3 regions of the Ectopseudomonas mendocina genome follow, and region 2 is predicted to be linked to each of the others. Evidence: predicted binding sites of a transcription regulator. Region 2 holds the regulator's gene; each other region holds the start of a gene.
What was found. The regulator FliA, encoded in region 2, starts transcription of late flagellar genes. The targets are predictions, from matches to a motif close to CTAAAGTTTNNNNNNNNNNNGCCGNTAA.
Positions count from the first base shown of each region.

Region 1: a site for FliA is predicted at 1,607-1,634, ahead of C7A17_RS06690 (methyl-accepting chemotaxis protein). Genes of this name have one in related genera too.
Region 3: a site for FliA is predicted at 2,032-2,059, ahead of C7A17_RS19390 (methyl-accepting chemotaxis protein). Genes of this name have one in related genera too.

Region 1 covers NZ_CP027657.1:1,432,496-1,436,577, reverse strand. The annotation lists gene C7A17_RS06700 (ATP phosphoribosyltransferase regulatory subunit) at 1-79, shown strand, start outside; gene C7A17_RS06695 (adenylosuccinate synthase) at 136-1,431, shown strand; gene C7A17_RS06690 (methyl-accepting chemotaxis protein) at 1,665-3,599, shown strand; tRNA gene C7A17_RS06685 (tRNA-Leu) at 3,701-3,787, opposite strand; tRNA gene C7A17_RS06680 (tRNA-Leu) at 3,871-3,957, opposite strand.
Region 2 covers NZ_CP027657.1:4,466,741-4,470,822, reverse strand. The annotation lists gene C7A17_RS20655 (chemotaxis protein CheA) at 1-608, opposite strand, end outside; gene C7A17_RS20650 (protein phosphatase CheZ) at 621-1,409, opposite strand; gene C7A17_RS20645 (chemotaxis response regulator CheY) at 1,429-1,803, opposite strand; gene fliA (RNA polymerase sigma factor FliA) at 1,912-2,658, opposite strand; gene fleN (flagellar synthesis regulator FleN) at 2,655-3,485, opposite strand; gene flhF (flagellar biosynthesis protein FlhF) at 3,575-4,082, opposite strand, start outside.
Region 3 covers NZ_CP027657.1:4,160,901-4,164,982, forward strand. The annotation lists gene C7A17_RS19380 (Na+/H+ antiporter) at 1-577, shown strand, start outside; gene dapC (succinyldiaminopimelate transaminase) at 706-1,902, opposite strand; gene C7A17_RS19390 (methyl-accepting chemotaxis protein) at 2,104-3,996, shown strand; gene C7A17_RS19395 ([protein-PII] uridylyltransferase) at 4,053-4,082, opposite strand, start outside.

The sequences.
Region 1 (4,082 bases), 2.7 Mb from region 2:
GGATGCGCGCGAGGCAGGCTGTGACCGCCTGCTGGCGCTGCGCGATGGACGTTGGCAGGTGGCGCCCCTGGCGTCCTGAATTCATTTTCGCCGGCCCGCGGCCGGCATCGAAGCTTGCGCGAAGAGGACAAGTTTATGGGTAAGAATGTCGTCGTCCTGGGCACCCAGTGGGGTGATGAGGGCAAGGGCAAGATCGTCGATCTGCTCACCGAACAGGCCGCTGCAGTCGTGCGTTACCAGGGAGGCCACAATGCTGGCCACACCCTGGTGATCGATGGTGAGAAGACCGTCCTGCACCTGATTCCGTCCGGCATCCTGCGTGAAGGCGTCGAGTGCCTGATCGGCAATGGCGTGGTCGTCGCGCCTGATGCGCTGATGCGTGAAATCACCAAGCTGGAAGAGAAGGGCGTACCGGTGCGCGAGCGACTGCGTATCAGCCCGGCCTGCCCGCTGATCCTGTCCTATCACGTGGCCCTGGATCAGGCGCGCGAGAAGGCGCGTGGCGATGCCAAGATCGGCACCACCGGTCGCGGTATTGGCCCGGCCTATGAAGACAAGGTTGCGCGTCGCGGTCTGCGCGTCGGTGACCTGTTCCATCGCGAGCGTTTCGCCGCCAAGCTGGGTGAGCTGCTGGATTATCACAACTTCCAGCTGGTCAACTTCTACAAAGAGCCGGCCATCGACTTCCAGAAGACTCTGGATGAGTGCATGGAGTACGCCGAGCTGCTCAAGCCGATGATGGCCGACGTCACCGCGGTGCTGCATGACCTGCGCCGTGAAGGTAAGGACATCATGTTCGAAGGTGCTCAGGGCTCGTTGCTGGACATCGACCACGGCACCTACCCTTACGTCACCAGCTCCAACACCACCGCTGGCGGCATTGCCACTGGCTCCGGTTTCGGTCCGCTGTACCTGGATTACATCCTCGGTATCACCAAGGCCTACACCACCCGTGTTGGTTCCGGCCCGTTCCCGACCGAACTGTTCGACGATATTGGCGCCTTCCTCGCCAAGCGTGGCCATGAGTTCGGTGCCACCACCGGCCGTGCCCGTCGCTGTGGTTGGTTCGATGCCGTGATCCTGCGTCGTGCCATCGAGATCAACAGCATCTCCGGCCTGTGCCTGACCAAGCTGGACGTGCTCGACGGTCTGGAAACCATCCGCATCTGCACCGGCTACAAGGACGCCAATGGTCAGGTGCTGATCGATGCGCCGACCGATGCTGACAGCTACATTGGCCTGCAGCCGGTCTACGAGGAGATGCCGGGCTGGAGCGAGTCCACTCTGGGTGCCAAGAGTCTGGAAGAGCTGCCGGAAGCCGCTCGCGCCTACATCAGGCGTGTGGAAGAGCTGGTCGGTGCGCCGATCGACATCATTTCCACGGGCCCGGATCGCAACGAAACCATCGTGCTGCGTCATCCGTTCGCCTGATCGACGTCTGTCTAGCTGAAAGAGCCGCCTTCGGGCGGCTTTTTTATTGCCTGCTTGCTTATGGCGACTGTTTTGCTGGGCGGTGCTGCTGACACGTTTTTGCGCCCATACTGCTGGCTATTGGTTGGTTTATCGCCGTTTTTCAGTGCAAACCTGGGCATGCGCTTTGCTTGTGCTCAACAAATCCCGGAAGTCGCCGTTATAGCTGATACGGTCGTTGAGGAGTGTCCCCAGTGTTCGCCATCCTTTCCATGTTGCGCAGCCGCCTGCTGCGTCCTGTATTCGTCGCGCTCGGCTTGGCCATGCTGGTGCAGGTCGGGCTGGCGGTGTGGTTGATGCGTGCCTCGGTCGACGGCATGGTCGAGGATCTGGCGCAGCGCCTGGGGGGCGAGAGTCGCCGTCTGGGCGAAGAGCTGAACATGGCTGAGCGCGAGATGAGCCAGGGCCTTGCTGCGTTGGCTGGCAGTACCCGAACTCGTCTTGGTGAGGGGCTTTCCGGGCAGTTGAAGGATGAGCAGCAGCAGCTTCGTGTCGTACTCGAAGGCAATCTCAAACAATCCGGTCAGGCGCTTGCGCAATTGCTCGCCGGTGTGGCGCCGAAATCCATTTGGGATCTGGATATTCCGGCGCTGACTGCGCTCACTCGTATCGCTCAACAGGATCCGGCCGTGCTGTTCGCCATTATCTATGACGGCGAGGGCAAGCGACTGACGCGCAACTTCAATCGTAGCAGCGCACAGGTGCGCGAACTGATCGCGGCAGGACAGGGTGACTCGCCGTTGGACAAGTTGGTCGATGCGGCATCGCGTGACGCGCGTGTCTATGTGGTTGAGGCCAGTATCAATCCGATGGGGGCGCAGATCGGCAGGGTGCAGATGGGGTTGTCGCTGGATGTGGTCGAAAAGGAGCTGGCAGCGCTGGATGGTCGCTTCACGGCTCTGGTCGGCGGTGCGGGTGAGTTGGTCGATAGTAGTCTGGCTGGGGCTTCCGAAGAGGCTACTCGTGCGCTGCGTGAGCGCTTGCAGTCGGCCGAGCGCTACACCCAGGAAATGGCGCGCAATGGTGGGGACTCGGTGCGGGTGGCGGCTGACGCGCTGCGTTGGAATATTGCCTTGGGGCTGCTGATCGTTGGTGCGTTGGCTCTGGTGGTGGTCGCACTGGTGCTGGGCTGGCGCGTGCTCAGTCGCTTGCGTCTGCTCAGTGCCGCACTGAACGACCTGGCCGCTGGCGAGGGCGATCTGACCCGACGTGTGAGTATCGACAGCCAGGACGAAGTGGGGGAGATGGCAGATGCGGTCAACCGCTTTATCGCCAAGCTGCAGCCTATCGTTCGTGAGTCTGGAGAGGTGGCGCTGCGTACTGGTGAGCAGATTCGCAGCCTGACCCAGCGTGGTGTGGCGGCCGAAGCAGCTGCCGGGCGGCAGCGCGATGAGGTGGCGGGCAGTTTGCAGGCCCTGGAGCAAATGGCCGACGAGGCTCAGGCGGAAAGCCAGGCCATGCAGGAGGCGTTGCAGCGCGTCGATACTATCCGGCAGGCGGCGCATGAGAACGCTGCTATTGCCCAGCGCTTGTCGTCATTGATCGAGGGTTTGGTGGCGCGCGTGGCTGACGGCTCGGCGGTAATTGAGCGTTTGGCCAAGCAGAGCGAGCAGATCGAAGTGGTGTTGACGGTGATTCAGTCCATTGCCGAGCAGACCAACCTGCTTGCGCTCAACGCAGCCATTGAGGCGGCGCGCGCGGGTGAGAGTGGGCGTGGCTTTGCGGTGGTGGCGGACGAGGTGCGGGCCCTGGCCAGCAAGACTCAGCAATCCACTGGTGATATCCAGACCCATATCGCTGCTCTGCAGCGTGGGGCGCGGGAGGCGGTGGCGGCTATCGCCCAGGCTGGCGCGCAGGGTGGCGAAGGGTTGGAGGTGCTGCGCGACAGTGCGCGCCTGCAGCAGTCGGTGCAGCAGTCTGTCGACGAAGTGCATGGTGCAATCAATGCTGCTACCCAGGCCGCGGCGCATCAGGCGCAGGGGGCGGGTGCCGTGCGCGGGAGAGTCGAGGTCATTCACGCAGAGGCGCAGCATGCGGCCGAGGCCGTGGCGGCGATTGCCGGCAACGTGCGAGCGCTCGATGAGCTGGCATCGCAGCTCAAGGCCAGTCTGGGGCAGTTCAAAGTGTAGGGTGCGCTGCAGTCTTGGCGATGCGCACAGCGCGCCCTACGAGGTGGTGCGTTTTTTTGCGGGCAATAAAAAACCGAGCCTTAGCTCGGTTTTTTGAAATTTGGTGCCCAGGAGAAGACTCGAACTTCCACGACCGTTAAGTCACTGATACCTGAAACCAGCGCGTCTACCAATTCCGCCACCTGGGCACTGCAGCAATGTTCGTCGTTACCGACACGGAGCGTTGCATCCGTTATTTGCAAAGCAGGTTATCAAGCTGCTTCACGAAATTTGGTGCCCAGGAGAAGACTCGAACTTCCACGACCGTTAAGTCACTGATACCTGAAACCAGCGCGTCTACCAATTCCGCCACCTGGGCACTGAAACCGATGATTCCTCATCTGCTTCGTGTTACAACGTCTGCTCGACGCTGTGGGCGCGAACTATACGGGCGGGCATTTACCTTGTAAACCCCTGACCCTGAAAAAATTATTGTCGCCGGAA
Region 2 (4,082 bases):
CCATGCAACTGATCGAGCAGAGACTCGAACTCGTCGTCGGTAATTTCATCACCAGCCGCGACGTTTTCGCTTGCCGGCGCATCGCCCAGGGCATCGAGCAGTTGCTCGAACTCACTGTCGGTGATATCGCCAGGAGCGGCAGCCACAGCAACCGGCTCGGGCGCTGCTACAGGCTCAGGCTCACGTGCAGGAGCTGGAGCAGGAGCCGAATCGGCACCCGCCGGCTCAGCCAGGCGCGCCAATGCAGCCAGCAGCTCAGGAGAGGCAGGTGTCGGCTCGCGGCGCTCACGCACCTCGCCGAACATGCCATTGACAGCATCAAGAGCCTCGAGCACCACATCCATCAATTCCGAATCGACGCGACGCTCACCCTTGCGCAGGATGTCGAAGACGTTTTCGGCGATATGGCAGCACTCCACCAACTCATTGAGCTGGAGGAAGCCCGCTCCGCCCTTGACGGTATGGAAACCGCGAAAGATGGCGTTGAGCAGGTTCATGTCGTCCGGTCGGCTTTCCAGCTCGACTAATTGTTCGGACAACTGTTCGAGAATCTCGCCGGCCTCTACCAGGAAATCCTGGAGGATCTCTTCATCGGCGCCGAAGCTCATATTGTGTGCTCCTTAGAACCCTAGGCTGGACAGCAGGTCGTCGACATCGTCCTGGCTGGAGGCAACGTCATCACGCTTATCGGCATGAATCTGCGGACCTTCACCCCGCGATGGCTCTTTTAATTTTTCCTGTTCGGCGCGCAGCACTTCGTGATCGTGCTGAATACCGGCAAAACGGTCGACCTGACTGGCCATCAACATCAGCTTGAGCAGGTTGCTTTCCACCTCGGTCACCAGTTGGGTGACACGTTTGATCACTTGGCCAGTCAGATCCTGGTAGTCCTGCGCCAGCAAAATGTCGTTGAGATGGCTGGAGAGCTTGTTGCCATCACGCTCGCTGCGAGCGAGGAACAGTTCGATACGCTTGGCCAACTCACGAAAGCCATCGGCGCCCATTTCACGACGCATGAAACGGCCCCACTCAACGCTCAGACTCTGCGCCTCATCGCTCAGGTCATTGACCAGCGGCGCGCTCTGCTCCACCAGATCCATGGTGCGGTTGGCAGCCTTCTCGGTCATGGTGACCACATAATTCAGGCGTTCGGTGGCATCGGCGATCTGCGACAGCTCCTGGGCATGCGGCATACGCGGATCAAGCTGGAAATTGACAATGGCATTGTGCAGCTCACGGGTCAGCTTGCCGACCTCGTGATACAGGCCACGATCACGAACCTTGTTGAGCTCATTAATCAGTTGTACCGCGGCGCCGAAGTTGCCTTGTTCGAGGCTATCGACCAGATCGCGGGCGTTGCTTTTCAGGGTCGACTCAAGGTCACCCAGCGTGGAGTCATCGTGTTCCATAGCACCCTCGCGGCCGACATCAGCCGTTGACCCGCTCGAAGATCTTCTCGATCTTTTCCTTCAGCACCTGGGCAGTGAAGGGTTTGACCACATAGCCGTTCACACCGGCTTGGGCCGCCTCGATGATCTGATCGCGCTTGGCTTCGGCCGTCACCATCAACACCGGCAGGTGCTTCAGACGTTCGTCGGCGCGCACGGCACGTAGCAGGTCGATGCCGGTCATACCGGGCATGTTCCAGTCGGTCACCAGAAAGTCGAAGCTGCCGCTTTGCAGCATCGGCAGCGCCGAGGTGCCATCGTCGGCTTCTGCGGTGTTGGTGAAACCCAAATCCCGCAAGAGGTTCTTGATGATCCGTCGCATCGTCGAGAAATCGTCAACGATGAGGATTTTCATGTTCTTGTCCAAGTCGACCTCCGTACAGTCCCAAACGTATTGCGCTCGCAACCACGTCCTTTAATCATGAAACCGTTAACAGGCCGTTTAAGCCTGCGAATACGCTGTTCAGCCAGCGCGCCATTCACTTAGCCGCGAACGCAGACGCGCTGCGCACTGGCTATGCAACTGGCTGACGCGTGACTCGCTAACCCCCAGCACTTCGCCGATTTCTTTCAAGTTCAGTTCTTCGTCGTAATACAGCGCCAGCACGAGACGTTCACGCTCCGGCAAACCAGCGATGGCATCGGCCAAAGCCGCCTGGAAGCGTTCGTCTTCGAGGTCCCGCGAAGGTTCGAGGTGGGTGTGCCCGGCGTCTTCGTGCAACCCGCCATGCTCGCCGTCCTGCAACAGGTCGTCGAAGCTGAACAGGCGGCTGCCCAAAGTGTCGCCAAGAATGCCGTAGTAATCCTCCAGACTCAATTGGAGTTCGGCCGCAACTTCGTGATCTTTAGCGTCACGCCCCGTTCTGGCTTCAACAACACGAATCGCATCGCTGACCATACGGCTGTTGCGGTGTACCGAACGCGGCGCCCAATCCCCCTTGCGCACCTCATCGAGCATGGCACCACGAATACGGATACCGGCGAAGGTTTCGAAGCTGGCACCCTTGCTGGAGTCGTATTTGCGCGAGGCTTCGAGCAGGCCGATCATGCCGGCCTGGATCAGGTCATCGACCTGCACGCTGGCCGGCAGACGGGCCAATAAGTGATAGGCAATCCGCTTGACCAGCGGCGCATAGCGTTCGATCAGCTGATGCTGGGAATCCTGCGCCTGAGCCTTGTTGTACATACGAAGTCCAGAGGCTGCTGTCATACGGCCGAGTCTGCAGTCGGTTGATGCACCAGACGCTCGACGAAAAATTCCAGATGGCCACGGGGATTGGCCGGCAACGGCCAGGTGTCGACCTTCTGAGCTATCGCCTTGAACGCCAGGGCGCACTTGGATCGTGGGAAGGCTTCATAGACGGCACGCTGCTTCTGCACGGCTTTACGCACACACTCATCGTAGGGCACGGCACCGACATACTGCAGGGCGACATCGAGGAAACGATCCGTCACCTTGGTCAGCTTAGCAAAGAGATTGCGCCCTTCCTGCGGGCTGTGGGCCATGTTGGCCAACACGCGGAAGCGGCTGATACCGTGGTCACGATTGAGCAATTTGATCAGCGCGTAGGCGTCGGTGATCGAGGTCGGCTCATCGCACACCACTACGAGAATTTCCTGCGCCGCGCGAACGAAGCTGACCACCGCATCGCCAATACCGGCCGCAGTATCGATCACCAGTACGTCCAGGTTTTCGCTGATATCGCTGAATGCCTGGATCAGGCCGGCGTGCTGCATCGGCGTAAGACTGACCATGCTCTGCGTACCGGACGCCGCCGGCACGATACGGATGCCGCCCGGCCCCTGCAGCAGCACGTCACGCAGATCGCATTCACCTGCGATCACATCGGCCAGGGTGCGCTTGGGCGTCAGGCCCAACAGAACGTCGACGTTGGCCAGGCCAAGGTCAGCGTCCATCAGCATCACCCGACGGCCGAGATCGGCCAGGGCCATGGACAGATTGACCGACACGTTGGTCTTGCCGACGCCACCCTTGCCGCCAGTCACCGCAATCACCTGTACGGGATGCATACCCATGTTATTTCTACACCTTGTCTAACTTCGACTTGGCCATTTGGCCGTTCACTCCCGCCAACCACGCGGGAGGATGCACTGTTCTCGTCGCTTCAGCCGGCACGTGCCGGACTGTGGTATAGCCCGGCGAACATCTGCGCCATGGCATCTTCGCTCGGCTCCTCGGCGGCCTGCAAACCTACCGCGCGACTGACCAGTTGATGACTGCGCGGCACCTGCAGATCGTCCGGAATACGCGGCCCGTCCGTGACATAGGCTACCGGCAGATGCTGGCCTATAGCCAGACCTAAAACCTCGCCCAGGCTCGCCGCCTCGTCCAGTTTCGTCAGTATGCAGCCTGCCAGTCCACAACGCTTGTAACTATGGTAGGCCGCCTTGAGCACTTGGCTCTGACTTGTTGCAGCCAGAACCAGATAATTTTTCGCATTGATACGCGCCGAAGCCAGGCTTTCCAGTTGCAGACGCAGTGCGGGATCGTTACCCGGCAGGCCCGCAGTATCGACGAGCACCACACGCTTTTTCGCCAGCGGAGTCAGCGCCTGCAGCAACGACTGACCAGGATCGACCTGAGTCACCGATACCCCCAGGATACGCCCCAGG
Region 3 (4,082 bases), 310 kb from region 2:
GCGGGTGGCACTCAGCGCGGTGCTGACCCTGGGCGGTGTGCGTGGGGCTGTCACCTTGGCGGGCGTTATGTCGCTGCCGTTGCTGCTCAACAGTGGTGAGGCTTTCCCGGAGCGTGATCTGCTGATCTTGATTGCTGCCGGCGTGATTCTGTTGTCACTGCTGGTGGCCAGTGCCGCGTTGCCGCGGATTTTGCCGCTACTGCCGCAAGACAATGCGGCGCTGCATGAGCGTGAGCTGAACCGGCATCGCGCCAAGGTGCTGGAGTCTGCCATTCGCTATCTGGAGCGCGAGGATGAACGTGCGGCTGACGCCGACGGCGCCATTGCGTCGGTCGAGATCAAGGCCAAGCTGATGAGCGAATACCGTGACCTGTTATCGCGTACCCGTGATACCGAAGAGTCGCGTGAGGATCAGCGCGAGATGGATCGCATGGAATATCGCCTGCGCTTGCAGGCATTGCGCACTCAGCGTCTGGAGCTGTACCGGATGCGCAAGGACAACGAGCTGGACGATGACCTGCTGAGTGAGATTCTGCGCGACCTGGATATCGCCGAGGCGCGCTTGCACAAGGGCTGAGCGCGCTATTCGGTCGATGATCCCGGATTGCATCCGGGCTACGGGCGGGTAGATGCGGGTCACGTAGGGTGCGCCGTGCGCACCGCTTCTTCAGGCCGATCCTGCTTGCCGTCGCGCGTACCGAACCGTCAGGCGCCGCGAATGAAGCGCGCGATCCGCTCGGCTGCTTCGATGCATTCGGCCAGCGGTGCAACCAGTGCCATGCGCACGCGACCGGCCCCCGGATTGACGCCATTCACTTCGCGCGACAGGTAGGAGCCTGGCACCACGGTCACGTGCTCGCTGGCGAACAGATCGCGGGTGAAGAGGGTGTCGTCACCCGGTGTGCGGGCCCACAGGTAGAAACCGCCGTCGGGGCGCTGCACGTCCATAACCGGGCCGAGAATGTCCAGCACGGCATCGAACTTCTCGCGGTACATGTCGCGGTTGGCGCGTACGTGCGCCTCGTCGTTCCAGGCAGCGACGCTGGCCAGCTGGGTTTGTACCGGCATGGCGCAGCCGTGGTAGGTGCGATACAGCAGGAAGTGCTTGAGGATGTCGGCGTCGCCAGCCACGAAGCCGGAGCGCAGGCCTGGCAGGTTGGAGCGCTTGGACAGGCTGTGGAACACCACGCAGCGTTTGAAATCATTACGGCCCAGCTCGGCGCAGGCACTCAACAGGCCGGGCGGTGGCGCGTCTTCGTCGAAGTACAGCTCGCTGTAGCATTCGTCGGCGGCGATGACGAAGTCATGCTCATCGGCCAGGGCGATCAGTTTCTTCAGGGTGGCGAGCGGAATCAGTGCGCCAGTGGGGTTGCCCGGCGAGCAGAGGAACAGGATCTGGCAGCGCTGCCAGACCTCGCTGGGCACGGCGTCGAAATCCGGATTGAAACCGTGAGCTTCCAGGCAGGGCAGGTAGTGCGGCTCGGCGCCGGCGAGAAACGCCGCACCTTCATAGATCTGGTAGAACGGGTTGGGGCTGACCACCAGGCCCTTGGCGTTGCGGTCGACAACAGCCTGGGTGAAGGCGAACAGCGCTTCACGGGTGCCGTTGACCGGCAGCACATGGCGCGCTGCATTCAGCCAGCCTTGCGGTACACCGAAGCGACGCTCGCACCAGGTGGCGATGCTCTGGCGCAGCTCTGGCAGGCCCAGCGTGGTGGGGTATACCGCCAGCTTGTCGAGGTTGTCGGTCAGCGCCTTGCCGACGAAGTCGGGCGAGCGGTGCTTGGGCTCGCCAATGGACAGGGCGATGGGGCGCTTGTCCGCCGCAGGCTGCACGCTGCCGAGCAGTTCGCGGAGTTTCTCGAAGGGGTAGGGCTGCAACTGGGCGAGGGCGTGGTTCATGATGATCCGACGAGTCCTTTGTGAGGCGGCGACAAAGCTGGCGACACTAGCACGGCAGGCCTTTCGGGGAAATTCCCTTCGTCCGTCCGTTTTCCATCCGTTTAGGTCGCCAAACCGATGCCGGGCTGCCTCAAGACGGTGCACGCCGGGCCGATAATCCAGGCGTACCCGTTCACCCCTTCTTTTTGGCGAGCTTTCTCCATGCGCACCCTCAAATTCAGTCACAAGATCATGCTGGCTGCTTCCCTGGTGGTCATTGCGGCTTTCGCGTCGTTCGCGCTGTACAACGATTACCTGCAACGCAACGCGATTCGTGACAGCCTGTCGAACTACCTCAACGACGTTGGCCTGGTGTCCACCGGCAACATTCAGCACTGGCTCACGGGACGTATGCAATTGCTGGATAACGTCGCCGAGTCCGTGCAGGACGATGCCTCGCCCGAGGCCCTGAGCAAGAACCTGCAGCACCGCAGCGTCGCCTCGGCCTTCCTCTATACCTATTTCGGCCAGACCGATGGCACCTACACCCAGTATCCGCCCAGCGAGCTGCCTGCCGGCTACGATCCGCGCCAGCGTCCCTGGTACAAGAGCGCGCTGGGTAGCAACGGCCCGGGTTTGACCGAGCCCTACCTGGCGGCCGATCCACGTGACGGTCTGCTGATCACCATCACCCGTCCGGTCAGCGCTGGCGGCACTCTGCAGGGCGTCGTGGGAGGCGATCTGAAGTTGCAGACGGTGGACGACATCCTCAACTCCTTCGACCTCGGCGGCATGGGCTACGCCTTTCTGGTCGACGACAAGGGCACGGTGCTGGTGCATCCCGACAAGAGCCTGGTGCTCAAGACCCTTGCGGATATCTTCCCCAGCGGTGCGCCGCGCCTGGCGGCCGGCCTACAGGGCGCGTCGGCCATCGACGGCGGTGCGCGCCTTGTCACCTTCCTGCCGGTGCAGGGGCTGGCAGGCGTACGCTGGTACGTCGGTCTTTCGGTCGACGAGAGCAAGGCGTTCGCCGCGCTCACCGAGTTTCGCGTCTCTGCGTTGATGGTCACTGTCATCGGTGTGGTGGCCATCCTGATCCTGCTGGGGGCGCTGATCCGTATCCTGCTGCGTCCGCTGCACGTGATGAGCCATGCCATGGGTGGCATCGCCGAGGGCGAGGGTGACCTGACGCAGCGTCTGACGATCAACTCCGGTGATGAATTCGGTGACTTGGCTGGTGCCTTCAACCGCTTCGTCGAGCGTATTCACGAGTCGATCCGTGAGGTGGCCTCGGCGACCCGCGAAGTGCATGCGCGGGTGAGCACCGTGGTGCAGGCCTCCAATGCCTCGATGGGCAACTCCAGTGAGCAGGCTGCACGTACCGACAGCGTCGCGGCGGCGATCAACGAATTGGGCGCGGCCGCCCAGGAGATCGCGCGCAATGCCGCCGACGCTTCGGTGCAGGCCAGCGACGCCCGCCGCGATGCCGAGGAAGGCCAGGGCATGGTGGAGCGCACCCTGGGCTCGATGAGCGAGTTGTCGGAGAAGATTCAGGCCTCGGGCAAGCACATCGAGTTGCTCAGCGAGAAGAGCAACGACATCGGCCAGATCCTTGACGTGATCAAGGGGATTTCCGAGCAGACCAATCTGCTGGCGCTCAACGCGGCCATCGAGGCTGCGCGTGCGGGCGAGGCAGGGCGTGGTTTCGCCGTGGTGGCCGACGAGGTGCGTAACCTGGCGCAGCGTACGCAAAGCTCGGCGTTGGAAATCCAGCAGATGATCGAGCAACTGCAGGCCGGTGCCCGTGACGCGGTAGCGACCATGACCGAAAGCCGTCGGTTCAGCGACGATAGCGTGCGCATCGGCGGGCAGGCGGGGGAAAACCTGCGTGGCGTGACCCGGCGCATCGGTGAGATCGATGGTATGAACCAGTCCGTGGCCACCGCCACCGAGGAGCAGACCTCGGTGATCGAGAGCCTCAACGTCGACATCACCGAGATCAACACGCTGAACCAGGATGGCGTGCGCAACCTGCAGGCCAGCCTGAGCGCCTGTACCGAGTTGGATCAGCAGGTCGGGCGACTCAAGCAGCTGGTGGACAGCTTCAGGATCTGACCGCGAACCATCCCGACCGATGAGGCGGCGGTCTGTATCGCCTCATCGGTCGGGCCTTAGAAGGTGATCTGCGTCGGGCTCGGTGT